Regions from separate parts of the Neorhizobium sp. 2083 genome, predicted to be linked through region 2. Evidence: predicted binding sites of a transcription regulator. Region 2 holds the regulator's gene; each other region holds the start of a gene.
What was found. Region 2 encodes PhoB, which activates phosphate uptake and scavenging genes when phosphate is short. Its sites were predicted from a motif close to TGTCATNNANCTGTCAT; they were not measured.

Region 1 (7,652 bases), 570 kb from region 2:
ACCGACGAACCTTTCTGGAAGACCAAGCGGCTCGACCAGCTGAACCAAAACGAATGGGAAAGCCTCTGCGACGGCTGCGGGCTCTGTTGTCTCAACAAGCTCGAGGACTGGGATTCGGGAGACGTCGTCTTCACCTCCGTCGCCTGCCGGCTGCTCGACGGCGAGAGCTGTCGTTGCAAGGATTACGACAACCGCCAGGCGACGGTGCCGGACTGCATCCAGCTCACCCCCGAGACCGTCAACGAAATCTCCTGGCTGCCGCCGACCTGCGGCTATCGCCTGATCCGCGACGGCGAAGACCTCTACTGGTGGCATCCGCTGGTGTCGGGCGATCCCGAAACCGTGCACCAGGCTGGCATCTCCGCCCGCGGCCGCACGGTCAGCGAGAACGACGTCGATGTCGAGGATTTCGAGGACTATGTGGTCGACTGGCCGCTGACGGTGGGCGAGGAACGTTAGCTCCCGGCGCGAGGATCCGGCGCGAAGTCCTTCCGAACACATGTTTATTATTTGCCAATGTTATAAGTTACGGCAATCTGTTTTAAGGTGTTCTGCCAGTTGTCCCGCCGGGCAGACGCACTAAGATTACCGTAGCAGTCAAGATTCATTTCGAATTCATTCCGATGGCATCCCGATGAATGACGAAGGCACGTTGGCAGACCGCCTCTATGAGGCAGCCCTGGTTCCCGAGCTGTGGACTGAGACATGCGAGAGGCTGGCGCTGGAGGCCGGGTCCAGCACCGCCTCCATCTTCACCATCGACGGCAACGGCACCCACCGTTACGTGACGACGCCCAACATCGCGGACGCCTTCGCGGCGTTCGTCGAGAGCGAACACAGGTTCAACAACGTTCGCCCCACCCGTGGCATGGAGCGCTTTCCCTTCTCGTTCGCGCGCGAAATCGACATCATGAGCGGCGAGGAGTTCGACGAGGACCCGATCCGCCACGCTTTCCTGCTGCCCTACGGCATGGAATGGGAGGCGGGCTGGGCCTTTCAGGAACCCACCGGCCATATCGTCGTCATCAGCATGATGCGCGCCAAGGGCCTGACGCATTTCTCGGACGAACAGCTGGCGCGCCTCAACCTGCTGAAGCCGGATATCGCCCGGGCGGCCTATATGTCCTCGCGGCTCGCCTTCAGCGAAGCGCGGTCGATGACCGAGACGCTGTCGCTGCTCGGCCTGCCGGCGGCGATCATCGGCGACGGCGGCCAGGCTGTCGCCATGAACCCGGAAATGGAGGCGCTCGCTCCGCGCATCCGCGCCGGCGCCGGCGACCGGCTGGTGCTGGAAGGGGCGGGCGCCAACGCGCTGCTGGACGAAGCGATCGAGCACTACAAGGCGCAGGTGTCCCCGACCGTGCAGTCCCTGCCGATGGCCGGGCGCGACGGAGCGCCGCCGCTGATCCTGCACCTCCTGCCGGTCCGCCGCGCGGCGCGCGACATCTTTTCCCGTTCGATGGCGGTGCTCGCCGTCACGCAGGTCGGACAGGTCGGCCCCCCGGACATGCGGGTGCTCTGCGGCCTCTTCGACCTCACCCCCGCCGAAGCCCGCGTGGCGCGCAGCATCGCCATGGCCCAGACCCCGGAAATGATCGCCGCCACGCTCGGCATCTCGCTCGAGACCGCCCGCTCGCACCTGAAGAAGATCATGCTGAAGACCGGCACCACCCGCCAGGCGGAACTGGTGCTGCTGCTTTCGGGGCTGAATGCGCCGAGCTTCGGCGGCGGCGCAAGAGAGGACTAGGACCTCTTCCAGTCTTCCGCCTTCCAAAAACGGCGGCATGGCTTCCGTCTCCGCGTCGGCTGTTCGAGCTGCCTATATCTTCCCATGCTCGTAGCCAAGCCTGCTAAGTCAGAGGACGGTTATCCCGGACACGCCGCAAGGAAAATGCGATTTCACCCCCTTGACCTTCCCATGATGGGAAGCTCCACATAGGGTGGGAAAGCGAGGACTACCCCATGAACCAGACCGTCAAGCCGATCCACAAAGCCGAGCCTTTCACCGTTCCCGTCGAGGGCATGACCTGCGCTTCCTGCGTGCGCCGCGTTGAAAACGCCGCCGCGAAGGTCCCGGGTGTCGATAAGAGCGCCGTCAATTTCGCGACGAAGAAGCTGACCGTGGAATCGGCCGAGGGCTTTTCTCCGGAGGATCTCGAAAAGGCGATCCGCAAGGTCGGTTACGAGATCCCGCCGGGCGCGATGCACCACGCGATGCGCGAAGCGGGAATGATGCCGCCTGTGACGCCGCAGGCCGGGCAGGCCCATCACCACGACCATGGTCATTCGACGCCGCAAGGCCACGACCACATGGACCACGCCTCCATGGATCACGCCTCCATGGATCACATGGGAATGGATCACGCTGCCATGGGGCACGGCCCCGCGGCCCATGCCGGCGGCCACGACCATATGCATATGCACCAGGGCGAGGAGGGCGCGCTGAAGCGCGATCTCGCCATCGCCTTCGTACTCACCCTGCCGCTGTTCGTGCTGGAAATGGCAAGCCATGTCTACGATCCCTTCCATCATTGGCTGATGGGCGTGATCGAGACGCAGAACCTCTATTATGTCTATTTCGCCCTGGCGACGGTGGTCGTCTTCGGCCCCGGTTTCCGGTTCCTGAGGATAGGCCTGCCGGCGCTGTTGCGCGGCGCGCCGGAGATGAACTCGCTGGTCGCGGTCGGCGTGCTGGCGGCCTACGGCTATTCGCTGGTCACCACATTCGCCCCCGACCTGCTGCCGGAAAGCGCCCGCTTCGTCTATTACGAAGCGGCGACCGTCATCGTCACGCTGATCCTGTTCGGCCGGCTGCTTGAAGCGCGCGCCACCGGCCGCACCGGCGAGGCGATCGAGAAGCTCAGCCGGCTTCAGGCCAAGACCGCCCGCGTCGAGCGCGACGGCAAGGTGCTGGACATCCCGACCGAACAGGTGGTCGCCGGCGACGTGCTGGTGATCCGCCCCGGCGAGCGCATTCCGGTCGACGGCACTGTCATCGACGGCTCCTCGAATGTCGACGAGTCGATGATTTCGGGCGAACCGCTGCCGGTCGAAAAGGCGGCTGGCGCCACGGTGGTCGGCGGCACGATCAACAAGACCGGCGCCTTCCGGTTCCGGGCCGACAAGGTCGGCCGCGACACGATGCTGGCGCAGATCATCCGCATGGTCGAGCAGGCGCAAGGGTCGAAACTGCCGATCCAGACCCTGGTCGACCAGGTGACGGCCTGGTTCGTGCCGGCGGTGATCGCGCTCGCCGTTCTCACCTTCGCGGTCTGGTTCTTCGTCGGCCCCGAACCGGCGCTCACCCACGCGCTGGTCAATGCGGTCGCGGTGCTGATCATCGCCTGCCCCTGCGCCATGGGGCTTGCGGTGCCGACCTCGATCGTCGTCGGCGGCGGCCGCGCGGCCGAACTGGGCGTGCTGTTCCGCAAGGGCGAGGCGCTGCAGGAATTGCGCAACGTCCGGCTCGTCGTCGTCGACAAGACCGGCACCGTGACCAAGGGCCGGCCGGAACTGACCGACCTGGTGACGGCGGACGGTTTTGCCGAAGACGAGGTGCTGGCGCTGGTCGCAAGCGTCGAGGCGCAGTCGGAACATCCGATCGCCGAGGCGATCGTCAAGGCCGCCGAGACTAGGGGCCTGGCCGTGCCGAAGGCGGAAAATTTCGCGTCGGTGACCGGTTACGGTATCGAGGCGCAGGTGGATGGACGCAAGGTCTCGGTCGGCGCCGACCGCTTCATGGAAAAGCTGGGGCTCTCGGTCGAAACCTTCGCGGAAGCCGCCGCCCGGCTCGGCGACGAAGGCAAGACGCCGCTTTATGCCGCGATTGACGGAAAGCTCGCCGCAGCCATCGCGGTTGCCGACCCGCTGAAGCCGTCGAGCCGCGAGGCGATCCGGGCGCTGCAGGCGATGGGCGTCGAAGTGGCCATGGTGACCGGCGACAACCGCCGCACCGCCGAAGCGATTGGCCGTCAGGTCGGCATCACAAAAGTCGTTGCCGAGGTCCTGCCGGAGGGCAAGGTGGCGGCGATCCACGAAATGCGGGCCAAGGGGGAGCAGAGCGGTAGAAAGCTCGCTTTCGTCGGCGACGGCATCAACGATGCGCCCGCGCTCGCCGAAGCCGATGTCGGCATCGCCATCGGCACCGGCACGGACGTGGCGATCGAAAGCGCCGACGTGGTCCTGGTCGGCGGCGAGCTTTCGGGCGCCGTCTCGGCGATCGTCATGAGCCGCGCGACGATGACCAACATCAAGCAGAACCTGTTCTGGGCCTTCGGTTACAACGTGGCGCTGGTGCCGGTCGCGGCGGGCGTGCTTTACCCGGCCTTCGGCTGGCTGCTGTCGCCGATGATCGCCGCCGGCGCCATGGCTCTGTCGAGCGTCTTCGTGCTCGGCAATGCGCTCAGGCTGAAGGCGGCGAAAGTGGGAGACGCGGGATGAATATCGGCGAGGCTTCGAACGCCTCCGGCGTTTCGGCCAAGATGATCCGTTATTACGAGGAGATCGGCCTGATCCGCCCGATGGGCCGCACCGGCAACAATTACCGGGTCTATGGCGACGAGGAGGTGCATATCCTGCGCTTCATCAAACGCGCCCGCAATCTCGGCTTCTCGCTGGAAGAGACCGAGACGCTTCTGAAACTCTGGCAGGACAAGGACCGCGAAAGTGCCGCCGTCAAGGAAGTCGCGACCGCCCATATCGGCGATCTCGAACGGCGCATCGCCGAGATGCAGGGCATGGTCCAGACGCTGAAACACCTCGCCCATTGCTGCGGTGGCGACACCCGCCCCAACTGCCCGATCCTCGACGATCTGGCGGGGGATGGCGCGATGGGGAGCGACGCGTCGGCCCCGGCAATGAAAAGGAAGACGAAACAGAATGCCTGATGTATTTCGGCGCGATGCCCCTCATCCGCCTGCCGGCACCTTCTCCCCGTGAAAAACGGGGAGAAGGACATATGCCGCGCCGGCTTGCCCATTATCGAGGTTGCAAGATGAGCCCGGGAGCATGCCACTTGCGTCCTTCTCCCCGTCTGGACGGGGAGAAGGTGCCGGCAGGCGGATGAGGGGCAATTCCATGCGTCCGACACTCCTGCAACACACTTGACCTTCCCCCCGTGGGAAGGTGCACAACCCATACATCGAACAAGGAGATTCCGATGACTGCGATTTTCACCGTGCCGGACATGACCTGCGGCCATTGCGAAAAGACCGTGCGCGGCGCGCTGGCGGATGCCCTGCCGGGTGCGGCGGTGGCGATCGACCTGACGGTCCGCACGGTGACGATCGAGGGCGACGCGGCAAAGGCCGAGGAAGCGATCCGCGAAGCGGGGTACAGTCCCGAACGGGCGGCGGTTTGAACCGCAAGGAAAACTGGCGTTAGTGGACGAAAGGCCGCTCCCGCCTCCCACGCCCCGTCATGAAAATTTCAACATTCTGACGGCCAGGCGTTATATGTCCGCAAAATTCGCATGGCAGAGGAAGAGCAACCGCTGGCCGGCTTCCATTCGAGAGGCCGGCCTGCCGTTTTTCGCCCGCCTCTCGAATTATCGGACATCGATCATGCTCAAAGCGCTGTTTTCAACTGTTGCTCTCGCCATTTCGCTCGCACTTCCGGCGCAGGCCGCGGAGCCCGGCGTGACGGTCGCCACCCCTTGTCCGTTCGGCGACTGCAAGGCGGCCATCGGCCTTTCCTTCGTCGGCGAGTTCTCGATCCCGACCGGCACGCAATTCGACGGCGTCGAGTTCGGCGGCATTTCCGGCCTCGACTACGACCCGGCGAGCAACCGTTACATCGCCATTTCCGACGACCGTTCCGAACGGGCGCCCGCCCGTTTCTACGAGCTTTCGATCGAAGCGAGTGCCGCCGGCATCACCGATGTGAAGGTGGTGAGGACGGTGACCCTGAAGGACAGGAACGGCGAGGCTTTTGCGGCCAAGAGCGTCGATCCGGAATCGATCCGGTTCGGCAATGACGGCATCTACTGGTCGAGCGAAGGCGACGTGAAGCAGCTCCTGCCGCCCTTCGTGCGCGTCGCGAGCCCGGACGGCGCCTTCGTGCGCGAGTTCGAGCTTCCCAAGGCCTTTCTGCCGACCGCCGACAAGTCCGCCGGCATCCGCGACAACCTCGCCTTCGAAGGGCTCGCCACGCTGCCGGGCGGCGACCTGATGGTCGAGGTCGAATCGGCGCTGTTCCAGGACGGGCCGGTCTCCGGGCTTGCCCGCGGCACGCTCGCCCGCATGATCCGCTACGATGCGGCCAGCGGCACGCGACAGGCCGAATATGTCTATCCGGTCGCGCCGATCCCCCAGGCGCCGACCGTCGACAAGGGTTACAACGACAACGGCGCCTCGGAAATCCTCGGCCTCGACGACCATCGTCTCCTAGTCGTCGAGCGCGGCTTCGCGCAAGGGGTCGGCAACTCGATCAAGGTTTTCATGGTCGATACCGACGGCGCGACCGATGTCTCTTCCATCGCCTCGCTGGCCAATACCGATGCCCCGGTCGTGCCGGTGCGCAAGGCCCAAGTGCTCGACATGCAGGCGATCGGCCTGAAGCCGGACAATATCGAGGCGGTCACCTTCGCCAAGGGCACGGACGGCAGCGATCTCCTGATCTTCGCCGCCGACAACAATTTCTCCAAGGAGCAGAAGACGCAGTTCATCGCCTTCAAGGTGCTGACCCGCCCCTGAGAATTGAAAGGCTCGCGGATATCGCTCGACCCGTTCGCGGGTAGAGCGATATGCCCGCGGCGGCCGGTGGATGTCGCTCGAATACGAGCCGGCGTCGGCAAACCCGCCTCACCAGCTTTGGCGGCGCTCGAACGGAATCCGGGAAGTAAAGATCCCGGCACCGGGAGGGCTACGTATAATTACCGAATTCACCCGCTCGGCCGTTCGCAGTAATACTAGGAGCCAGTTCTGTTGCGGGCGGGCGCCATGGGTATATTTGAGGACGCTGTAATAGTCTTTGTCGCACTGGTCCTGACGTTGTTTATTTCGGCAGGAACCCGGGTGGTCGGGAATTTCTCGGCCAATCTCAAGGCCCTCCGCACCTATAAATTCGACGAATAGAAGACCGGCGTGGACAGCGATCTGATCGAGCCGGAAATCGAAGCCCTGCAGGCGCTTGCCGGCCAGCGGCGGCAAGCGGGCACGGTCCGCGAGTGGATCTGCCTTGAAGAACTGAGCCGCAGGGGGCTCTGCACCAGCAACCATCCGCGCGCCATCACGCCCGCAGGTCTGGCCGCGCTCGAAATGGCCACCAACACAATCGATCTGCGTTCGAGGGGACGGCGGTCGCGCACGGTCTCCGCCGAACAATCAGCCTGACGGAGGGCCGCCGGAGGTTTCCTCCGGGCGGCTTTCCATTTTATCATCCAGCGTCTTGCCGCTTAGAACTTCACGCCGATGCCGACATTGATGACGTGCTGGTTGAAGTCGAAATCGGCGCCGGCGAGGCTGCCGTTCCCGAAATCGTTGTAGCGGTATTCGATACGGCCGAAGATATTGTCCGTGAAGGCGTAATCGACGCCGGCGCCGATCGTCCAGCCGTTCAGCATGTCGTCGTCGTCAAAGCCGCCGCCGTCGATATGGGCGTTGGTGGCCGTCCAGCCCGCCGCGCCGAAGATCAGGGCCCGGTCGATGGCATAA
Region 2 (7,652 bases):
CAGAAGCCGAACCCGTTCCCGAAGACCATCTACGAGAACATTTCCTATGGTCCGCGCATCCACGGCCTTTCCAAGAGCAAGGCCGACATGGACCAGATCGTCGAAGCGAGCCTGCAGCGCGCCGGCCTCTGGACCGAGGTCAAGGATCGTCTGCATGAATCCGGCACCGGCCTTTCTGGCGGTCAGCAGCAGCGCCTGTGCATTGCCCGTGCGATCGCCGTATCGCCGGAAGTCATCCTGATGGACGAACCCTGCTCGGCTCTCGACCCGATCGCGACCGCCAAGGTCGAGGAACTCATCCACGAGCTGCGCGCCAACTACACGATCGTCATCGTGACGCACTCGATGCAGCAGGCCGCCCGCGTGTCGCAGCGCACCGCCATGTTCCATCTCGGCCAGCTCGTCGAGGAGAACGATACGGACAAGATGTTCACCAACCCCGACGACCAGCGCACCCAGGACTACATCATGGGTCGTTTCGGCTGATCCAGCCGACCGTGCCGCCTGAAAATCAATTTTGAGGACTAGAAGATGGCATCGACCCATATCCTGTCGGCCTATGACGACGAACTGAAATATCTGAGCCGCCGCATCTCCGAGATGGGCGGTCTTGCCGAGCAGATGTGCTCGGACGCCGTGCGCGCGCTGGTCAATTCCGACGCCGCACTCGCCCAGAAGGTCATCTCCGACGACGTGATCCTCGATCACGCCGAGCGCGAGATCGGCGACAAGGCGATCGTCACGATCGCCCGCCGCCAGCCTGTTGCCGCCGACCTTCGCGAGATCGTCGGTTCGCTGCGCATCGCGTCCGATCTGGAGCGCGTCGGCGACCTCGGCAAGAACACCGCCAAGCGCGTCATCGCGGTTCAGGGCACCGGCGTTCCGCGCAAGCTCGCCCGTGGTCTCGAACATCTCTCCGATCTCGCCCTCGTGCAGCTCAAGGACGTCCTCGACGTCTACGCGACGCGTTCGGCGGAAAAGGCCGAGGCGATCCGCATCCGCGACGAGGAGATCGACGCGATGTACACCTCGCTGTTCCGCGAACTCCTCACCTACATGATGGAAGATCCGCGCAACATCACCACCTGCACGCATCTGCTGTTCTGCGCCAAGAACATCGAGCGTATCGGCGACCACGCCACCAACATCGCCGAGACCATCTACTACATGACGACGGGCGCGCAGCCTGAAGGCGATCGCCCGAAGGACGACTCGTCGAACACGCTCGGTGCGATCACCGAATAATGATGGAATGCTGACGGAGCAGAGCTGAAATGCTGCCTAAAATCGCGGTGGTCGAGGATGAAGAAGCGCTCAGCGTGCTTCTTCGCTACAATCTCGAAGCGGAAGGTTATGAGGTCGAGACGATCTTGCGGGGGGACGAAGCCGAGATCCGGCTTCAGGAGCGTACGCCGGATCTTCTGATACTCGACTGGATGCTGCCCGGCGTTTCCGGCATCGAACTCTGCCGCCGGCTGCGCATGCGTCCGGAAACGGAGCGCTTGCCGATCATCATGCTGACGGCCCGAGGCGAGGAAAGCGAACGTGTTCGCGGCCTCGCCACCGGCGCCGACGATTATGTGGTGAAGCCCTTCTCGACGCCGGAACTTATGGCCCGCGTCAAGGCCATGCTCCGCCGCGCCCGTCCCGAAGTGCTCTCCAGCGTGCTCCGCTGCGGCGATATCGAACTCGATCGGGAAACCCACCGCGTTCACCGAAAGAGCCGTGAGGTGCGCCTGGGCCCGACCGAATTCCGTCTTCTGGAGTTCCTGATGGCCTCGCCCGGCCGCGTCTTCTCGCGTTCGCAGCTTCTGGATGGCGTCTGGGGGCACGACATTTATGTCGACGAACGTACTGTCGATGTGCATGTCGGGCGCCTCAGGAAGGCGCTCAACTTCTCCAACATGCAGGATGTCATCCGCACCGTCCGCGGCGCGGGTTATTCGATGGAATCCTGAGGCGGTTCACGCCGCCTCGGTCTTCCGCTGCCATTCCGGCAGCGGGAAGATCCGGTCATAGGCCCAGTTGAAGATGAAGGCATAGACCACGTAGAAGACCGCAAAAGACACATCCATCATCAGCGCATGGAGAATGCTGACGCCGAGATACCAGGCGATCAGCGGCAGAAGCGCGATGAGCAGGCCAAGTTCGAACAGCACCGCATGCGCCACGCGTATTGCGGTGTTTTTCTGCGTGCTGCCGGTGAAACGCTGCATCAGATGGTCGAAGCCGAGATTGTAAAGATAGTTCCAGCCGGTGGCGATCGTCGCACTGCCGATGCCGACCACGCCGATATCGGTGGCCGGCATGCCGAAGGCGATGGCGCCGAGTGGTGTGATGATGGCGAGCCCGATCAACTCGAAACTGATGGCATGGCGGATACGGTCGCGTGTGGAGCGCATGATGACCTCCTGGGTGCTGTTCCGGGTCGTCCCGGAGTTCTTGCCCGGATGGGGGAGGTCGTCCTCGCCATCCTTCAGATAGGCGCAATGCCGATCCGGAGCAAGGCCTGACCGGCAGATCCGCCATCTGCAACAAAAAAAGCGGGCCGAAGCCCGCTTTCGATCTTGTCCTCGTGTCGCGCCGCCGCTCAGACGCGAACGGCAACCTTGCGGCGCTCGTTCACCGGCTGGTAGGCGAGCTTTGCGTGATAGCTGCAATAGGGCGAGGCGTCCGGGGATTCACAGCCGCAGAAGTGGAAATCTTCCTTGAGCGGATCGCCGACAGGCCACTTGCAGGTGCGCTCGGTCAGTTCGGTCAGTGCCAGGCGACGGGAGATCGGCACCACCACGTTCGAGGCGGGACGATATTCCATCTCCTCGTAAGGTTCGACCTCGATCTCTTCCTTCACCATCGTCGCGCCCACGGCGCGGGCTACAGTCCGGGTGGTGGTGGTAACGCGCGATGCATAGTTCGGAGCCCGCGGCGCCGATGTCGTGCGCTTGGCCGCCGATGTGCGACCGGTCGCGACCGTACCGCCGGCTTTCGCCCGGCCGGGAAGGCTGAGGCGATGCACCTTGCCGATCACCGCATTCCGGCTTACGCCTCCGAGTTGTGCTGCGATCTGGCTGGCACTCAGGCCCTCCGACCATAATCTTTTGAGCTTCTCGACACGCTCGTCTGTCCAGTTCATGCCCGTTCTCCGCCTTTGAACGTTGCTGGCATGCAGAATCCTTCCACCTTTGCTGCGAAAATCATTTCGCAGCACCCACTATATCTATGCTTGAGGTGACTAGTTCCGCCGCATGCAGTCTAGTAATTGATCTTTAACCTAGTGTGAGGCTGACTCCGTGGCAAGAGTCGGGCGAATCTGCGGGATTCGATTTCGTGGTTTTCCCCAACTTGCTGTCCTGGAGAGTCATTTTTGTCACATAAGCCCGGGCTTGCGCTTTCCGGCCGAAACCTGCCTAAAATGCCGAGCTTTGTTGACATTGACGGCCTAAACCACGATAGTGCCACCGCCGCCCAGTGGGCGGCATTTTTGATTTTTCGGCCCGTTCTGCGGGCTTTTTCGAGACTGCCTAGAGGAGTGATGTCGCCATGGCTGAAGCCGCGCTTTTCGACACGTTTGCCCGGGCTCCGCTGCGTTTCGAACGCGGCGAGGGCGTATGGCTTGTGACGGAGAGTGGCGAGCGATATCTCGACTTCGGTGCGGGCATCGCCGTCAACTCGCTTGGCTACGCCCACCCGCATCTCGTCGGCGCGCTGAAGGCGCAGGCCGACAAGGTCTGGCACACGTCCAATCTCTTCGAGCAGCCGGGCCAGGAGACGCTGTCGCGTCGTCTCGCCGACAACTCTTTCGCGGATAAGGTGTTCTTCACCAATTCCGGTGCCGAGGCGCTGGAATGCGCCATCAAGACGGCGCGCCGCTACCAGTTCGTGAAGGGCCATCCGGAGCGCTTCCACATCGTCACCTTCGAAGGCGCCTTCCATGGCCGCACGCTGGCGACCATCGCCGCCGGCGGCCAGGCGAAATATCTCGAGGGGTTCGGTCCCAAGGTCGAAGGCTTCGACCAGGTGCCGTTCGGCGACATGGACGCCCTGAAGGCTGCGATCACCGAAAAGACGGCGGCGATCCTCATCGAGCCCATCCAGGGCGAGGGCGGCATCCGGCCGGTCCCGAAGGAATTCCTGGCTGCGCTGCGCCGGATCTGCGACGACAACGGCCTGCTGCTGATCTTCGACGAGGTCCAGACCGGCGTCGGCCGCACGGGCAAGCTGTTCGCCTATGAATGGACGGGCGTGGCACCGGACATCATGGCTCTTGCCAAGGGCATCGGCGGCGGTTTCCCGCTCGGCGCATGCCTTGCGACGGCGGAAGCGGCTTCCGGCATGACGGCCGGCACGCATGGCACGACCTATGGCGGCAATCCGCTTGCCATGGCGGTCGGCAACGCAGTGCTCGACGTGATCCTGGGCGACGGCTTCCTGGAAAACGTCCGCGACGTAGCCCTGGTTCTCCGCCAGGGTCTCGCGAGCCTCAAGGATCGTTTCCCCAACGTCATCGAAGACATCCGTGGCGAGGGCCTGCTACTCGGCGTGAAGGCGAAGGTGCCGGCTGGCGATCTGGTTGCCGCCCTGCGGGGCGAACACATGCTGGCGGTTCCCGCCGGCGACAACGTGGTGCGTCTCCTGCCACCGCTCACAGTCACCGCGGAGGAGGCCCGCGAGGGGCTTTCCCGCATCGAGAAGGCGGCGGAAACGCTTTCCGCCTCCGAGATGAAGAAATCGGCCTGAGCGGGCAAAAAGGGGACGCCGTTGAAGGTTTCCCTCTTCACAGGGAACATCACATGGCATCTCCCAAGCATTTTCTCGATCTTTCCGCCGTGTCCTCGGCGGATCTCAGGGCAATTCTCGACGACGCGAAGATCCGCAAGCAGGCGACCAAGGCCGGCACGGCGGAAAAACCTCTCGCCGGCAAGATGCTGGCGATGATCTTCGAAAAACCCTCCACCCGCACCCGTGTCTCCTTCGATGTCGGCATGCGCCAGCTCGGCGGTGAGACGCTGTTTCTGTCGGGCACCGAAATGCAGCTCGGTCGCGCCGAGACGATCGGCGACACCGCCAAGGTTCTGTCGCGTTATGTCGATGCGATCATGATCCGCACCACCGATCATGCCCGCATGCTGGAACTCGCCGAACACGCGACCGTGCCGGTCATCAACGCGCTGACCGACGATACGCATCCCTGCCAGATCATGGCCGACATCATGACCTTCGAAGAACATCGCGGCCCGATCGCCGGCAAGACGATCGCCTGGACGGGCGATGGCAACAACGTGCTGCATTCCTTCGTCGAAGGCGCCGCCCGTTTCGGTTACCGCATGAACATGGCGGTACCGATGGGCTCGGAGCCGCACGACAAGTTCCTCAACTGGGCCCGCAACAATGGTGGCAGCATCATGCTCTGCCATGATGCGGAGCGGGCCGTGGCTGGCGCCGACTGCGTCGTCACCGACACCTGGGTCTCGATGAACCAGGAGCACAAGGCCCGCGGCCACAACGTCTTCCAGCCCTTCCAGGTCAATGCGGACCTGATGCAGCGGGCCGACAAGGAAGCGGTGTTCATGCACTGCCTGCCGGCCCATCGCGGCGAGGAGGTGACCGACGAGGTGATCGACGGTCCGCAGTCGGTCGTTTTCGACGAGGCTGAGAACCGCCTGCATGCGCAGAAATCCATTCTCGCATGGTGCTTCGGCGCCGTCTGAGCGCAAACTCCCTGCACGGGCGCGGAGAGCTGGCGGCGGTAATCGAACCTTGATTTCCGCTCCGCGATCCCCCATCTGTCGGCTTTCAACAATACGCCGTCTTCTGGACTGGCGTTTCAACACACATCGTCGACGTCTTTTCCTCCGGCCAGCGGTTCCGCTCGGGCTGGCGCTTGTGTAAAGGTTTTTGGGTCGGCGCGAAGGAGTGAAGTCATGGCGGAAGCGACTGTGGAACTCAACGAACTCGACTTTGCCGGAGACGACCGGGTCGTTCCCTTCCAGGTGGAGGGGCTCGACGTGCGCGGCCGTGCGGTCCAGCTCGGGCCGCTGCTGAACTCCATCCTCGGACGTCACGATTATCCGGGGCCGGTCGCGCGGCTGCTTGCCGAAGCGATCGTGCTGACGGCCCTGCTCGGCACCTCGCTGAAATTCGACGGCAAGTTCACAGTGCAGACCAAGGGCGACGGGCCCGTCGACCTGCTGGTCGCGGACTTCTCGACGCCCGACAGCCTTCGCGCCTATGCCCGTTACGACGAGGAAGCCCTGGCCGCGGCAGTCAGGGAAGGCAGGACCTCGCCGCCGGAACTTCTCGGCCAGGGAGTGCTCGCCTTCACCATCGACCAGGGCCGCGGCATGCAGCCCTATCAGGGCATCGTGCCGCTCGACGGCTCGTCGCTGGAGGAGATCGCCGGCGTCTATTTCCGCCAGTCGGAGCAGATCCCGACCAAGGTGCGCCTGGGTGTCGCCGAATTGTTCGATCGCGATGCCGAGGGCAAGCCGCGCCACAACTGGCGGGCAGGCGGGCTCGTCGCGCAGTTCCTACCGCAGGCGCCCGAGCGCATGCGGCAGCCGGACCTGCATGGCGGCGATGGCGATGAGCGCGATATCGATTTCGCCGACGACGATGCCTGGGCGGAAGCCCGCACGCTGGTGGAAACGATCGACACCGACGAGCTGACCGACCCGCAGGTCGCGATAGAGCGGCTGTTGTTTCGCCTTTTCCACGAGCGCGGCGTCCGGGTCTACACGCCCCAGACGGTATTCGACCGCTGCAGCTGCTCGCGCGACAAGATCAAGGGCGTCCTGTCGGGCTTCAGCGCCGAGGAGATCGAGGCAAGCGAGGAGGATGGCGAAATCGCCGTCACCTGCGAGTTCTGCTCGACCACGTATCGTTACAAGACGGACGAATTCGCCGTTGCTTGACGGTTAAACGGCGGGAGAAAACTCCCGCCGTATTCGTTTCAAGGCATCTTGCACTCGAAGTTCGCGCCGTCTTTCAGATCGCCGTTGCCTGAATACCTGGCCGATTGCGGATAGGGGCAAAGTGGCCGTGTCATCGCCGGCTTGCCGTCCTTCATCTGGCTCGCCCGGATCACTTCCGGCGCCTTGCCGTTCTCCACCCAGTCCATCAGCGGCGTGAAGGCGTCGAAGACATCCGTGCCATAACCCGCGGTGCAATGGAACATGCCGGGCACCATGAACAGGCGGTAGAATTCCGCCGTCCGCTCGGCGCCCATCTGCTTGCGGACAGCTTCATAGTAGTTCACGCCCATCATCGGGTTGAGCGCCGGGTCAGACCAGCCGAAATAGGTGATCATCCGCCCGCCGCGCTTCCGGAACTCGCTGAGGTCCGGATTGGTCGCGTCGACGATCTCGCGGATCGCGCCGATCTTCGGATATTCGGCGTCGAAGTCGAATGTCTTCCAGTCGATCGCTTTTCCGGAAGCGGGCAGCATTGCCATGTTCTTGACGAAGGTCTCGCCATAGGCGAGCTGCCGGCTCGGCCCCGGCTCGGATACCATCCACATGTCCCAGCCGCTCACCCCGGTCGGATCGACGCCCTCGGTGCCGAACTGCACGCCGGGAAAAATCGTCTCGCCCTTGATCTTCACGCCGCCTGCCAGCGTCTTCAGCGTTTCGGCCTGCGCCGGCGTGAAGCAGTCG
Region 3 (7,652 bases), on a different contig from region 2:
GCAAGGGCGCGGCACTCAATGCCATCCAGATCGCCGAGCTGCTCGTCAACCGTGGCCTGATCAAGCCGCGCAAGGTTGCTGCCTGATAAATAATAAATTTATTAAGCATGTTCCGATAGAAACCCCGTCAGAAATGGCGGGGTTTTTCTTAACGAATCACCTAAATCACGAACTATTCATGAACGGGTGAGTTGCGATTGTCTGCAACCGCCGCCATAAGGCCGAAACAAACACATTATCCGGACGCTTCCGGCTGAAGCGATCCGGCTCTCGGGACGGGTTTGACCGCATGAAGAAGACTTTGCTGGCAGGATTGATCGCAACCGGTTTCATGACCGCTAGTCCGGCTTTTGCCGCGCTCCAATGCGGCAACGATTCATCCGGCTTCGCCCGCTGGGTCGACGAATTCAAACGGGTGGCGCCTTCGAACGGCGTCAACCCATCCGTCGTCGAAAAGGCCTTCTCGAACGTCTCCTACAACCGCCCGACCATCAGCGCCGATCGCGGCCAGAAAAGCTTCAAGCTTTCCTTCGACGAGTTCATGAAGAAGCGCGGCGGGGCTGCCATCATCTCCCGCGGCAAGGGCATGAAATCCGGCAATGCCGCCCTCTTCGCATCGATCGAGCGCCGCTTCGGCGTTCCCGCCGGCCCGATCATCGCGATCTGGGGCATGGAAACCGGTTTCGGCAGCTTCATGGGCGATCAGCACACGCTGTCCGCTGTCGCGACGCTCGCTTACGATTGCCGCCGCTCCGCCTATTTCACCGAGCAGCTCTATGCTGCCCTTCAGCTCGTCGACCGGGGTGACCTGAGCGTCACCGCCCGCGGCGCGGCCCATGGCGAAATCGGCCAGACCCAGTTCCTGCCGCTGAACGTCGTCCGTTACGGCGCCGATGGCGACGGCGACGGCCATATCGACATGGTCCGTTCGCGTGCCGACGCGCTTGCCTCGACCGCCAACTTCCTGAAGGGACACGGCTGGAGGCCGGGCGCCGGTTACCAGCCGGGCCAGCCGAATTTCGTTGCCATCCAGGGCTGGAATGCTGCTACCGTCTATCAGCAGGCGATCGCTTATATGGGCGCCCAGATCGACGGCCAATAAGCCTCGTTCGTCGTGAAATCAGGCCGAGACCTGCTCGGCCTCGAGCGGCGGTTCATCCAGGTTGGGACGGACGAAATCTCCCTTGCCGTCCATGATCCAGAGCTCGCCGGTCGAAATGTCGAACCAGGCGCCGTGAATGCCGAGTTTCCCCTCTTGGTCGTGTTTTCGAACAAAGGGAAACGTCTGCAGATTGGCGATCGAATTGCGGATCGAAACCCGCTCCAATGCCGTTTGGCGTTCGGCCTGCGTCATCAAGTCGTTGTTCTGGATCTGCTCGGCGGCGGGCCTGACCAGCCCCATCCACTTGCCGATGAAATCCCCCGGTGACAGCGGCTTCATGGAAGGATCGAGCGCCGCCTGGATGCCGCCGCAGCGGCCATGGCCCATCACCACGATATTGTCGATCTCAAGCACCTGAACGGCATATTCGATCGCCGCCGACGTGCCGTGGAACTGTCCGTCCGGCTCGTAGCGTGGCACCATGTTGGCGACGTTGCGCACCACGAACATTTCTCCGGGGCCGCAGTCGAAAATTGTCTCCGGCGCGGCACGGGAGTCGCAACAGGCAATCAGCAGCGTATGGGGCTTCTGCCCCTTGTCCGCCAGCACACGGTAGCGCTCACGCTCGTCAACATAGCGACCGCTCATGAAATTGCGGTAGCCCGCCAGAAGTCTGTCAGGAAAATCCGTCATGGAGCAACGATTATAGCGCCGCCGAGCGAAGATCAACGGCCATTGTGCATATGCGAAATTCCTATGCCCTCAACGCTTGGTCCTCTGCAGGGGGTGCACGAGCCGGCGCATCTGGACCATCGCCATGGGTGTGGAGAGGCTTGACGCGTCGGTCTCCAGCGTCAGCTCGTCGCCGCCGCGTTTTGCCGTGCGCGCAAGGATCTCGAAAACGCTCGCCGTTGCCAGCTGCAGCGCCTTTTCCTCGTCCATGCCGGCCAGGATGCGCCCGAGGAACAGGGCGCCCAGAAGGTCGCCGAGCCCGTTCGGCGGATTGTCGATCAGCCGGTGTTCGGCAAGCAGTGCATGTTTGCCGGTCAGGTAGAGATTGCCGGTGCCGCCCGTCATCATCGGCACCGCCGAGGTCACCAGGATGCGCGGTGGCCCGAGCGCGATCGCGGCATCCATGATCTCGTTGTTGGTTTCGAGTGGCGCGCCGGAAAGCCAGGCGAGTTCGTAGCGGTTCGGCGTGGCGATCGTCGCAAGCGGAATGAGTTCATCGCGGATCGCTTCCGCCGTCGGCTGCGGGATATAAAGTCCGCCGAGATCCCCCATCACGGGATCGCAGACATAGAGAAGGTCCGGGTTCTTTTCCTTCAGCGCGCGAATGAGACGCGCCACCGAACGCGGCTGGGCGGCATTGCCGAAATAGCCGGTCAGCACCGCCTTCACTTCTCCCAGCCATGGCGCGCGAATAAGATCGTCTATAGCCTTGTCGAAATCTGATTCGGGAAAGGTCAGGCGGGTGGAAGGCCCATGACCGGGATGCCAGGGGAGAACGACTGTCGGCATGGCCCAGACGGGAAATCCAAGCGTCTCGAGCGCGAAAACGGCGGCGCGATTGCCGACCGAGCCGCGCACGACATGGCTGGAGATGACGAGGACGGCACTGCTGGTATCCTGCATGAGATTGACTTCCGGCTATGATGGCCTGTTGATCGTTTCTTCGTCGCCGCATGTCAACAAGGCTTCACGGAAGAATGAAACGTGTAGTGCCGACTGACATGGATCAGCCACGTTGCCGCATGATGACACAAATCTATTTTATTCCGTCCGGGCACGGAAAAAGGGGAGAGGGACATGGCCGTCAGGCAGAATCCGAAACGGGAAAAACAGATCGAAAGCGCGCGCAAGATCGTTGCCGCGAGCAAGGGGCCGCATCTCGACCCCCTCATCCTGTTCGGCCGGGCCAGCACTGACGACCTCGAAAGCTATACGCCTGAAATGCTGGCGCTTTCCGCCAATCATGCGGCCGAACGGCTGATGGCCTGGACCCGGGTCAGGGCCGATATCACGGTCCAACCGGTCGCCGGCGTTGAGCCGGACGGAATTCCGGTCTCGGTGCTGACCGTCGTCGATCGCAACATGCCTTTCCTGTTCGATTCCGTCATGGGCGAGGTGACGGCGACCCACCGCGACCTCACCATGGCCGTCCATCCGATCCTGGTCGTCGAACCGGGCAAGGAGCCGGTTCTGCGCTCCAACGAACAGCCCGGCAGCCCGGCCCATCATGTGAGCCTCATCCAGATCCACCTGTCGCCGCTCAACGAGGAACAGGCGGCTTCGCTCACCGAGCGCATCCGTTACATCCTCGACCAGGTGCACCTGTCGATCACCGATTGGGGCTCCATGCTGGAGGTCCTCGACGGCGCCGCCAAGCAGCTCAACAATTCGACAAGCCGCCGCAAGGCTGATCGTGACGAGGCGCTCGCCTTCCTGGACTGGCTGCGCGACGACAATTTCACCTTCCTCGGCATGCGCGAATACGTCTATTCCGGCAAGGGCGCCGAGGCCAAGGTTGAACGCGGCAAGGGCCGCGGTCTCGGCATCCTGTCCGATCCGGATGTGCTCGTACTGCGCCAGGGCAAGGACGCGGTGACGACGACGCCGGAAATCCTCGAATTCCTCGACGGGCCCGATTTCCTGATCGTGACCAAGGCCAACGTGAAATCGGTCGTCCATCGCCGCGCCTATATGGACTATGTCGGCGTCAAGCGCTTCGACGAGAAGGGCGAAGTGGTCGGTGAACTGCGCGTCGTCGGCCTTTTCACGGCGACCGCCTATACCCATTCTGTTCGCGATATCCCGCTTCTGCGCGCAAAGGCCGGTCGGATCGAGGAGCATTTCGGCTTCGATCCCGACAGCCATTCCGGCCGCATGCTGGAAAACACGCTCGAATCCTATCCGCGCGACGACCTTTTCCAGATCGATACGGAACTGCTTGCCCGCTTCTGCGAGCAGATCATGGAACTGAGCGAGCGTCCGCGCGTCCGGGTCCTGCCGCGCATCGACCATTTCGACCGTTTCGTCTCGGTGATCGTCTACGTCCCCCGCGAAGACTATAATTCCCTCGTGCGCGAGAAAGTCGGCGACTACCTGACCAAAGTCTATGACGGCCACGTCTCCGCCTATTACCCCGCCTTCCCCGAGGGCGGCGTTGCCCGCGTCCACATGATCATCGGGCGCCGCAGCGGCAAGACGCCGAGGATCGCCCAGGCCAAGCTCGAGGAAGCGATCCGGCTCATCGCCACGCCTTGGGAGGAACGTTTCGCGGCGCTTGCGGAGGAGGGGCCGCGGCTCTCCGTCACCCAGGCCTTCCAGGAAGCCTTCTCGCCCGAGGAGACCTTCGCCGACCTGCCCGATATTGCCGCCTGCGCCGCCGGCGAAGCGATCCGCATCGCCTTCTATCGCCGTCCCGGCGACACGGCCAATACGGTATCCCTGAAGATCTTCCACCGGGACCGGCATCTGTCGCTTTCCCGCCGCGTGCCGCTGCTCGAAAACCTCGGTTTCCATGCCGTCAGCGAGCAGACATTCGAGATCCAGGTCGGACCCGAGAATGACCGCAGGCTGGTCGTCCTTCACGACATGGAACTGCAGCTTGGCGACGGCCGCGAGGTTGACCTTTCCCGCGAGGGTCAGCTGCTGGAAGAGGCATTCCTCTCCGCCTTCGAAGGCCTGATCGACAACGACGGCTTCAACCGCCTCGTCCTGCTCGCTGGCCTCTCCGCCCGCGAAGTCACGGTGCTGCGTGCGTACTCCCGTTACCTGCGCCAGACCGGCATCGTCTATTCGCAGTCCTATATCGCCGATACGCTGGTCAAATACCCGGCCATCTCCGCCGCCATCTTCCGTCTTTTCCGCGACGGCTTCGATCCGAAGATCACTGAGAAGGCCCGCGTCAAGAAACTTACCGACCATCACGCCGAGATCGAGGAAGCGCTCGGCAACGTTCCCAATCTCGATGAGGACCGGACGCTTCGCCGCTTCGTCAACGCGGTCGATGCGACGCTCAGGACCAACTATTTCCAGCGCGATGAGAACGGCGCCCCCAACCGGATGTTCGCCTTCAAGCTCGATCCGAAGCTTCTGGACAGCCTGCCGGAGCCCCGCCCCTTCCGTGAGATCTTCGTCTACGGCACCGAGGTCGAAGGCGTGCACCTGCGGTTCGGCAAAGTCGCCCGTGGCGGCCTGCGCTGGTCGGATCGCGGCGAGGACTACCGCACGGAAATCCTCGGCCTCGTGAAGGCCCAGCAGGTCAAGAACGCCGTCATCGTGCCGGTCGGCGCCAAGGGCGGCTTCTTCCCGAAAATGCTGCCCCCCGCAAGCGCCCGCGACGCCTTCTTCAATGCCGGCAAGGAGGCCTACAAGACCTTCATCCGCACGCTTCTGTCGATCACCGACAATATCGTCGGCGCAGACATCGTCGGGCCGCCGGATACGATCCGTCTCGATGGCGACGATCCCTATTTCGTGGTGGCCGCCGACAAGGGCACCGCGACCTTCTCCGACACCGCCAACGGCCTCGCCCAGGAAGCCGGCTTCTGGCTGGATGACGCCTTCGCATCGGGCGGTTCGGCCGGTTACGACCACAAGAAGATGGGCATCACCGCCCGCGGCGCCTGGGAAGCCGTGAAGCGGCATTTCCGCGAGAAGGACATCGATATCCAGACGACGCCGTTCACGGTCGCCGGCGTCGGCGACATGTCCGGCGACGTCTTCGGCAACGGCATGCTTTTGTCGCGCAAGATCCGCCTCATCGCCGCCTTCGACCACCGCGATATCGTCATCGACCCCGATCCGGACATCGAAAAGTCGTTCGCGGAACGTGAACGCATGTTCGCCCTGCCGCGCTCGAGCTGGCAGGATTACGACAAGTCGGTGCTTTCCGAAGGCGCGATGATCATTTCCCGCTCGGAAAAGTCGGTCAAGCTCACCAGGCAGGCCGCGGCAGCAATCGGTATCGACAAGACGACCGCAACGCCCTTCGAGATCATGACCGCGATCCTGAAGAGCCCCGTCGACCTTCTCTGGTTTGGCGGCATCGGCACCTATATCAAGGCGGCCTCCGAAACCGATACGGAAGTCGGCGACCGCGCCAATGATCCGATCCGCATCACGGCGGCGGAGGTGCGCGCCAGCGTCATCGGCGAAGGCGCCAATCTCGGCATGACCCAGAAGGGCCGCATCGCCTATTCGCTGAACGGTGGGCGCTGCAATTCCGACGCGATCGACAATTCGGCCGGCGTCAATTCCTCCGACGTCGAGGTCAATATCAAGATCGCTCTCAATCCGGCCATGCAGGACGGCCGCCTGACCCGAGACAAGCGCAACCAGCTTCTCGCGTCGATGACCGAGGAAGTCGGTCATCTCGTGCTGCGCAACAACTACCTGCAGCCGCTGTCGATCTCGCTGACCGAACGCAAAGGCGCCGGCAACCGCGAGGAACTGTCGCGGCTGATGTCCGTCTTGGAATCGCATGGTCAGCTCAACCGCAAGGTCGAAACCCTTCCCGACGATGCGGAACTTGCGGAGCGTTATGCCTCCGGCAGGCCGCTGACCCGACCGGAAATCGGCGTGCTGCTCTCCTATTCGAAGATCGTGCTCTTCGACGCCCTGATCGAGAGCAGCCTTCCGGACGATCCGTATTTCTCCGCCGTCCTGAAGGCCTATTTCCCGGCCAAGATGCAGAAGGCCTATGCGGCGGACATCCAGTCCCACCGCCTGCACCGCGAGATCGTCGCCACCGCGCTTGCCAACGAGGCGATCAACCGCGGCGGCCCGGGTTTCGTTCAGCAGATGAGCGACATGACCGGCGCCACTGCGGCAAATGTCGTCAAGGCCGCCTTCCTCGCCCGCGACGGCTTCGAGCTTCCCAAGCTCTGGGCCGAGATCGATGCGTTGGACGGAAAGATCCCCGGCCAGCTGCAAAATGACCTCTACGCCCGCACCACCGGGACCTTCGCGGAAGCCACCCGCCTCATCCTGCAGACGCAGGTCGGCACCGGCGACATGGACGGCGCGATGAGCCGGCTGAAGGCCGCGATCAAGGGGCTGCGCTCGTCGCTCGCCGGCGGAGATTTCGTGGAAACCGCGGCACGCGCCGCAGAACTCGAAGCGCAGGGCATACCGGCATCGCTTGCCCGCGAAATCCTGCTGCTTTCCACACTCGTCCTGGTGCCGGAGATCATGCTGATCGCCGACCGCACCGGCGAAACCATGGCGCGCGCCACGGAAAGCTATTTCGCCGTCACCGAGACCTTCCGCGTCAACCGCCTGATCGGCGCAGGGGATCGGATCAGCACCTCGGAGCACTACGAAAGCCTGGCGCTATCCCGCAGCCTGCAGCAGCTCGCTTCGGCACGCCGCGATATCGTCATCGCCGCGCTGACGGCCCATCCGAAGGAGAAGAAGCCTCTGGAAGCCTGGGTCGGCGGCGATCGGATGCGGGTCAACCGCATCGGCGCCGAGCTGGTGACCTTGAGCGAAAGCGGCGAGCTGACGCTTCCGAAGATCACGGTCGCTGCCGGTCTCCTGAGCG
Region 4 (7,652 bases), on a different contig from region 2:
GTCTGCCTCGTCACATTCTGGAAGACGTTCGGGCTGAACATGCTGCTCTGGCTTGCAGCCCTCGCCAACCTGCCGCATGAACTGCGCGAGGCTTCGCAACTCGATGGCGCAAGCCCGCGACGGCATTTCTTCACCATCAGCCTGCCGCTGATGACGCCCACCGCCTTCTTCATCAGCGTCACCACTTTCTTCCATGTTCTCGACGATATCGTCGGCGTCATCGATGTTCTGACCCACGGTGGCCCGGCGGGGCGCAGTTCCAGCCTTCTCTACTTCCTCTGGCAGCAGGGTCTGCGCTTCTTCCAGTTCGGACCGGCGAGCGCAGTAGCAATGGTCGTCATCGTTATGGTCCTGCTCGTCACCTGGCTGCAGTTCCGTGTCGCCGAAAAGCGGGTGCATTACGGATGAGCGACCGCCTTTCCCTCCACCGGCTGTTCATCCATGCGGTGCTGCTGGTGACCTGTTTTATCACCGTTTTCCCGCTGGTGTGGATGATGTCCTCTGCCTTCACGCCGAACGACCTCATCGCCGACAAGATGATCCGCTTCTGGCCGGAAAACCCGACGCTTGCGAATTTCACAGAAGCAGCAAGCCGCCATCCGATATGGATGTGGCTGTGGAACTCGATCCTGACCGCAACGCTGATCACGGTCGGCAAGCTCCTGCTGGCGGTGCCGGCAGGCTTCGCCTTCGGGCGCATGGCATTTCCCGGCAAACAGCCGTTGTTCTGGTTCGTCATCGCCACCATGTCCTTCCCGTCGGTTCTCGCCATTATCCCGACGTATATCGGCGTGGTGAAGCTGCAGGCCTTCGACACCTATGGCGCGATGATCATCCCTTCGATCCCCTATATCGGCTTCTACGTCTTCTACATGCGCCAGGCCTTCCAATCGCTGCCGGGCTCGATGTTCGAGGCAGCTAAGATAGACGGATCAGGCCTCTGGCGGCAGTTCACGGAAATGGGTATCCCGAACGTCATTCCCTCGATTGCGGCACTTTCGGTCATATCCTTCATGGGCGCCTGGAATATCTACCTCTGGGGCCAACTCGTTCTCGAAGATTCGTTCAAGAAGACCCTGACAACCGGCATCGCCACCTTCGCCGATCTCGAAGGAACGGGGCAGAGCTGGGGTCCGCTGATGGCGACAAGCCTGCTTTCGATCGTGCCCGTCCTCGTGATATTCCTGTTCGCGCAGCACTATATCGTCGATGCGCTCGCACCAGGGATCGATGAAAGATAAGGCAGCCATGCACCGCGTGATCGTCATCGGCTCGGTCAACCATGACCGCATCTGGCAACTCGACGATCCGCTGGTGCGGGGTGGCCGGCTGCGGTTTTCCTCGCGTGAAATCCATCTCGGTGGCGGCGGTTTTTTCACCGGCTGCCAGCTTCTGGACCTTGGCGCCGACGTCGCCCTCGTCAATCGGCTGATGCGGGACGAACAAGGCCTCTCGGCCCTCAAGGTGTTGCAGGACATGGGTTTCGACACCGAACAGGTGGCGCTGCACGCGGGCGAAACCAAACCTCTCGAAATCCTGCTCGAACCAAACGGCGAGAGGACGATCCTGTATCCCGGCGAGCGCAACAGTCCGCTGTTTTCGGCGAGCTCGGAACTTCGCGGCGATGCAGCCTATCTCAACGCCCTGAACATCGACGCCGGTCTGGTCGCACAACTTGACACCATCCCGCTCGTCATTTCGCAACTGCCACTCCGCCCGGCAACGCCGCGCCCCGCCGACTATGTCATCTCATCGCGAGACGATGCGGCGGACGGAATTGAGATCGTCTGGCATCGCGCCCAGTCGATTGCCGGACCGCGCCTAAAAAAGCTGGTCCTCACCGACGGCCCTCGCCCGATCACGCTGTTTGACGGCGTTGATGCCATTCAGGTGGCTCCAGCCGCGCCCGTTCACGTCAAGAACACGATCGGCGCCGGCGACCGATTCAGCGGCGCTTTCCTTTATGCCCTGCTCGATGGCGAGACCGAGGTTGCCGCCGCAATCAGGGCAAGCCACCAGACTGCCGACTGGCTGCGTCTCCGCGCCGGCGCCTGATCCTGGGCGAACGTCCTCCCGCAAAAATACCGAAAAAATCGATCCGGACACACAACTGTCATCCAAGACGATTATAGAATAATTCATCCGAATGAATTATTCACTCATCCGAATATATGGATTGACCATGATGCGGACGGAACGCCCGAAATGGGGCCAGTGGCAATCCATTGAAAAGCAGATCAGTCGGGACATTGCGTCCGGGGCTCTGGCTCCGCGCAGTCAGCTCCCGACCGAGCTGGAAATCATGCAGCGCTTCGGCGTTGGCCGGCACACGGTGAGGCGGGCGATCTCCGAATTGGCCGCCGCGGGCAAGGTGCGGGTCGAACAGGGCCGGGGGACTTTCGTCGAGGAGCAGTCGGTCATCCGGTATGCCATTGCCAAGCGCACGCGCTTCAGCCGCAACCTGAAGGAACAGGGGCGCGTCCCTTCCGGCCAGCCGATCGACGAGATGGAGATCGCAGCCCCGCCGATCGTCGCTGCGGCCTTGCGCGTTCCGGAAGGTTCGAAGGTCTACATGATCATCCGGCGCAGCTTTGCCGATGACGTGCCGGTCAGCGTCAGCCGCACCTATCACCCGGTAGAGCGTTTTCCGGATATGCCGGAGCGCCGGCGCACCGGTTCTTCGGTAACCGAAATCTACCGGGATTTCGGCATTTCCGACTATGTGCGCCACACCACAACCATCCTCACCCGCCTGCCGATTGCCGAGGAATCCCGGCTTCTGGCGCAGTCGCCGGAACAGCCCATTCTCGTCACCCAGAAGGTCGACGTCGATATGGAAGGCCGACCGATCGCCTATTCCGACGTGGTCTGGGCCGGCGAGAGAATGCAGTTCGTCATCGACAACGATGAAACGCCCGCAGGTCGGGCAGTAGGAATATCCGAAGAGAGGAAGACCAATGACTGACGTGGCGACCGGGGAACCGGTCATCGGAGCCTATGCCCTGGGAACCTATACCCATGTGCAGGCGCTCGACATTCTGGCGGCGAGCCGCCCGGAACCCATCAAGGCCTGCGCCGAAAGTGTACTGACCGACCTCGGCGGGGTCTCGGTGATCACCAACCGCACTGGGCTCGCGATGCTGCCGTTTATGGATACGGTGCGCAACACCGCCTTCCATCTCGGCGAAGTCCTTATCGCCGAAGCGCATATCCGCGTTCCGGATCGCAATGTCGAAGGGTACGGCGCCGTAACCGGCCGCGATCTCGAACACGCGATGGCGATGGCCGTCATCGACGCAGCGATCGCCGCCAGCCATCAGACCGGCCCCATCCTTCAACTGCTCGATACCGAACGCCTGCACCAGGAAGAAACCGATCGCGAGCGGCTGAAAAAGGTCGAGGCGACCCGCGTGCAGATGGAGACCTTCTGACCGTGACGCTCTCCCTCCTCCCCACCGCAGATGACAGCCGCACCAATGCGACGTTCGATGAACTGATGTGGGCGCTGAGCCGCCCCGGCCTCGTCCGCACCTTGCCCTTCGGGGGCTTCGAGACGCTGGCCGAAAGCCTGCTCGACCGCGAATGCACCTTCTTCGCCGCCGATAACGCGGCGCTCGACCAGCGGCTTGCCAATACCGGCGCCCAGCGCGCGGCGCTGGAAAAGGCCGAATACGTCTTCGCCTCACTCGGCTCCGAAGCTGAAGTCAAGGCACTTTCGACGATCAGCATCGGCTCGTTGCCTTACCCGGACGAGGCTGCGACGCTCTTCGCGCTGGCCACTATCGGTTCGGGCCGATCGCTCCGCCTTACCGGCCCCGGCATCAAGGGCTCGCTGACGATCCAGATCGGCGGCATCGATCCGTCCTTCTGGTCAATGCGTCAGAAGGCGATCCGGTATCCGCTCGGCTGGGATCTCTATCTCGTCGATGCCGACCGGCTGGTCGGCATCCCCCGTTCCACGAAAATCGAGGTGCTCTGATGGCCTATGTAGCTACCCGTGGCGGCGAACGCGCGATCGAACAGGCCGAAAGGCTGTTCCGCGGCGATCTCGGCACGATCACCCGCGCCCGTATCGATGAGGTTCGCAAGGGCCTTCCCTACCTGATCGACCGCGTCATGGGCGAAGCGTCGCTCTATGAGCCCGACCTCGCAGCGCTCGCCATCGCCCAGGCGGGCGGCGAACTTTATGAAGCGGTCCTGCTGCTGCGCGCCTACCGCACCACGCAGCCGCGGCTTGCCGTCTGCGAGCCGGTCGCCCAGGCGGACCTCTTCACCGTCCGCCGCATCTCGGCGGCCTTCAAGGATATTCCGGGTGGCCAGATCCTCGGACCGACACTCGATTATTCGCACCGACTGCTGCAGGTCAGCGTGCTGAAAGGCGAGGATTACACCCCCGATCAGGTCATCCCGGCCGCCGAGCCGGCACCGGCGACCCAGCCGTCGCTCGCCGCCTGGCAGAAGGTACAGGGCCTGATCGAGGACTACCCAACCGAAACCGTAGTTCCCGACGATATCCCCGATCTCACCCGCGAGCCGCTGCTTTTCCCGGTCAACCGTGCCCATAAGCTGCAGAGCCTCGCCCGCGCAGACACCGGCGGCACGTTAGCCCTCGGTTACGCCACCATGCGTGGCTACGGTTCGGTCCACCCGACCGTCAACGAACTGCGCCTCGCGGAAGCGCCGGTGCGGCTACGCCATCCACGCGGCACCGTCTTCAGCGCCGGCCGCGTGCGTGTCAGCCAGACCGAGGTCATCACCAAGACCCACGAATTACAGCTCGGCTTCTCGGCCACCTTCGGCTGGAACGAGGTGAAGGTGATCTCGGCGGCAACACTGGATATCGCCTCCCGCCAGCCGAACCCGCATCCGGCTTCCAACGAGGAATTCGTGCTCTACCACACCGAGCCGGTCGAAAGCTCCGGCTTCTGCATCCACTTCAAGCTTCCCCACTATGTCACCTTCCAGTCGAGCCTCGACGCGCTTCGCCGCGTCAAGGCCGACAAGGAGACCGCGGCTTCCAAGCCGGTAGGTAAGGAAGAGCTTTCCGAACAAGAAGACGAGGAAGAGGTCGCGCTGTGACAACGCTGCAGGAACTCACCAGGCCCTGGGCGGCCTTCAACTACGGTTTCCTCGATGAATCGGCCAAGCGTGAACTGCGCCGCCGCATCCTGAAGGCGATCGCTGTACCCGGCTATCAGGTACCTTATGCCAGTCGCGAAGTGCCGATCGCTCGCGGCTGGGGCACCGGCGGCCTGCAGGTCACATTGACGCTCCTGAAGCCGGACTCGATCGTCAAGGTCATCGACCAGGGCTCGGACGATAGCGTCAACGCCAGCAGCATCCGCAAGTTCGTCGGCCGCGTCGGCGGCGCGGTCGAAACCGAGGATACGCAGGAGGCGACCATCATCCAGTCCCGCCACCGCATTCCGGAGGAAAAACTCCGCGAAGACCAGATCCTCGTGCTGCAGGTGCCGAACCCGGAACCGCTGCGCCCCGTCCAGCCGGACATGTCAGTCGCCCGCGAAATGCACGGCGATGCCGATTACGGCCAGCTCTGGCTGATCCTATACGAACAGCTCGTCCGCTCCGGCCGCATCATGCAGGGATCCAGCTATCCCAGCATGGTCAACGGCCGCCACGTCATGACGCCCTCGCCGATTCCGCGCTGGGACGTGCCGAAACTCAACCAGGCGGATCATCTGACGATCCTGTCGGCCGGCCGCGAAAAGCGCATCTTCGCCGTGCCGCCCTATACCAGCGTCGAACCGCTGGTCTTTGATGACGTGCCCTACCGGGTTGAGGATCATCAGGACAAAACCTGCTACCGCAGCAATGTCACCGGCTATTTCATGAACGAGCTGCCGCAGGACGACGGCTCGTCGCAATACGAACTCTCCGACAGCCATTTCGGCGTCAAGCACATCCACAAGTCGGAAGGCGAGACGATCGAGATCGGCGAAACCTGGTACAACAACGGAAAGATGGACTGATGGCCGCCCTCACTCTCGACAACCCGGGCGGCCTGAAGCGCCAGCCGCCGCGGCTGATGCCAGGCGACCCGATCCTGAAAATGCGCGGCATCGCCAAGAATTACGGCAATGTCATCGCGCTCGCCGGTGTCGATGCCACCGTCTATCCGGGCGAAGTGCTCGGCATCGTTGGTGAATCCGGCTCCGGCAAATCGACGCTGCTGCGCATGATGAACCTCGAGGACACGCCGGATACCGGCGCCTATAATCTGGCGCTTCCGGGCCATGAGGACCGCAACCTCTTTACGCTCGATCGCTTCGAGCGCCGCATGCTGCGCGCCCATCATATCGGCATCGTCTACCAGAACCCGCATCTCGGCTTGCTGATGAACCACACGAGCAGCGGCAATGTCGCCGAACGCCTGCTGATCGCGGGAAAACGCAACTTCGCCGAACTGCGCGCCCGCGCAAAAGAATCCCTCGACGCCTCGGAATTCCCGAGCGACCGCATGGATGCCCGTCCGCGCGAGCTTTCAGGCGGCATGCAGCAGCGCGTCCAGCTTGCCAAGGCGATCGCGCTGGAACCGGCCGTGCTCCTCCTCGACGAACCGACCACCGGCCTCGATGTCAGCGTCCAGGCACTGGTGCTCGATACGCTGAAAAGGCTGCAGCGGGATCGTTCGATCACCATGGTTCTCGTCTCCCATGATCTTGGCGTCATACGCACGATGGCTGACCGGGTTATGGTTATGCGCCGCGGCGAAGTGGTGGAACAGGGTTTGGCCGACCAGATCTTCCAGGACCCGCAGCATAGCTACACCCAGCAACTCGTTCACGCGAAACTCTGAAAGGGAGATGCGACCATGAACATCCAAGTATCTCCCAAGCGCGCACCCGTGCTGCGCATCGAAGGTCTCGCCAAACAGTTCGAGATGCATCACCTCAAACGCACGCTCTACGCTTTCGAGAATATCGAATTCGAACTTGGCGAAGGCGAATTCATCCTGCTCAGGGGCGAAAACGGCGCGGGCAAATCAACACTGCTGCGCACCATCTACCGCTCCTACCTCCCGCGTGCCGGCCACGCCTGGTATTACACCAGCGAAGGTGTGATCGATCTCGCCTCTGCCGCCGATGTCGATATCGCCATCCTGCGCCGCCGGGAAATCGGTTTCGTCACCCAGTTCCTCAACGCCCGTCCTCGTGTTGCAGCCGAGGAGATCGTCGCCGAACCGCTGCGCCTCGCCGGCATGCCGCGGCCGGAAGCCTTGGCGGAAGCCCGCCGCTGGCTCGCCGCCTTCGGCGTCAAGCCGCAACTCTGGCCCGCTTACCCGTCCACCTTCTCGGGCGGCGAGCAGCAGAAGGTCAATCTGGCCCGCGCGCTCATCCTGCCGCAGCGCCTGCTGCTGCTCGACGAGCCGACCGCCTCGCTCGACCGGTCGGCGCGAAAGGCTCTTGTCGATCGCCTCGCCGAGCTCAAGGATTCCGGCGTCGCGATGATCGGCGTATTCCATCACCCGGAAGACGTCGCTCATCTGATTGACCGGGAAATTCAATTGGAAACCATCAAGATTGCGGATGAAACAGACAATGTGGTTGAGTGATTTCGAAATCGTCCTGAAAGACCGCGTCATCGAACGTGGCGCACTGAGGATCGAGAACGGCCTGATCGCCGAGATCAGC

Region 1: J2X76_RS02220 (esterase-like activity of phytase family protein) is a predicted target of PhoB. The motif match lies at 5,415-5,431, and genes of this name have one in related genera.
Region 3: J2X76_RS28285 (NAD-glutamate dehydrogenase) is a predicted target of PhoB. The motif match lies at 2,789-2,805, and genes of this name have one in related genera.
Region 4: phnF (phosphonate metabolism transcriptional regulator PhnF) is a predicted target of PhoB. The motif match lies at 2,101-2,117, and genes of this name have one in related genera.

What each region holds. Positions count from the first base shown of each region.
Region 1 covers NZ_JAVDTC010000001.1:440,448-448,099, reverse strand. The annotation lists gene J2X76_RS02245 (YcgN family cysteine cluster protein) at 1-459, shown strand, start outside; gene J2X76_RS02240 (helix-turn-helix transcriptional regulator) at 635-1,747, shown strand; gene J2X76_RS02235 (heavy metal translocating P-type ATPase) at 1,963-4,440, shown strand; gene cueR (Cu(I)-responsive transcriptional regulator) at 4,437-4,886, shown strand; gene J2X76_RS02225 (heavy-metal-associated domain-containing protein) at 5,159-5,359, shown strand; gene J2X76_RS02220 (esterase-like activity of phytase family protein) at 5,562-6,692, shown strand; gene J2X76_RS02215 (hypothetical protein) at 7,083-7,331, shown strand; gene J2X76_RS02210 (outer membrane protein) at 7,394-7,652, opposite strand, start outside.
Region 2 covers NZ_JAVDTC010000001.1:1,008,005-1,015,656, reverse strand. The annotation lists gene pstB (phosphate ABC transporter ATP-binding protein PstB) at 1-486, shown strand, start outside; gene phoU (phosphate signaling complex protein PhoU) at 532-1,245, shown strand; gene phoB (phosphate regulon transcriptional regulator PhoB) at 1,275-1,958, shown strand; gene J2X76_RS05215 (PACE efflux transporter) at 1,965-2,402, opposite strand; gene J2X76_RS05210 (GcrA family cell cycle regulator) at 2,591-3,133, opposite strand; gene J2X76_RS05205 (aspartate aminotransferase family protein) at 3,541-4,737, shown strand; gene argF (ornithine carbamoyltransferase) at 4,791-5,708, shown strand; gene J2X76_RS05195 (Hsp33 family molecular chaperone) at 5,922-6,911, shown strand; gene J2X76_RS05190 (tannase/feruloyl esterase family alpha/beta hydrolase) at 6,950-7,652, opposite strand, start outside.
Region 3 covers NZ_JAVDTC010000010.1:92,832-100,483, reverse strand. The annotation lists gene J2X76_RS28305 (aspartate-semialdehyde dehydrogenase) at 1-86, shown strand, start outside; gene J2X76_RS28300 (lytic transglycosylase domain-containing protein) at 290-1,102, shown strand; gene J2X76_RS28295 (carbonic anhydrase) at 1,121-1,795, opposite strand; gene pdxY (pyridoxal kinase PdxY) at 1,865-2,737, opposite strand; gene J2X76_RS28285 (NAD-glutamate dehydrogenase) at 2,912-7,652, shown strand, end outside.
Region 4 covers NZ_JAVDTC010000003.1:127,867-135,518, reverse strand. The annotation lists gene J2X76_RS13410 (sugar ABC transporter permease) at 1-408, shown strand, start outside; gene J2X76_RS13405 (carbohydrate ABC transporter permease) at 405-1,241, shown strand; gene J2X76_RS13400 (PfkB family carbohydrate kinase) at 1,231-2,055, shown strand; gene phnF (phosphonate metabolism transcriptional regulator PhnF) at 2,183-2,965, shown strand; gene J2X76_RS13390 (phosphonate C-P lyase system protein PhnG) at 2,958-3,431, shown strand; gene phnH (phosphonate C-P lyase system protein PhnH) at 3,434-3,979, shown strand; gene J2X76_RS13380 (carbon-phosphorus lyase complex subunit PhnI) at 3,979-5,079, shown strand; gene J2X76_RS13375 (alpha-D-ribose 1-methylphosphonate 5-phosphate C-P-lyase PhnJ) at 5,076-5,990, shown strand; gene J2X76_RS13370 (ATP-binding cassette domain-containing protein) at 5,990-6,817, shown strand; gene J2X76_RS13365 (ATP-binding cassette domain-containing protein) at 6,833-7,573, shown strand; gene J2X76_RS13360 (alpha-D-ribose 1-methylphosphonate 5-triphosphate diphosphatase) at 7,560-7,652, shown strand, end outside.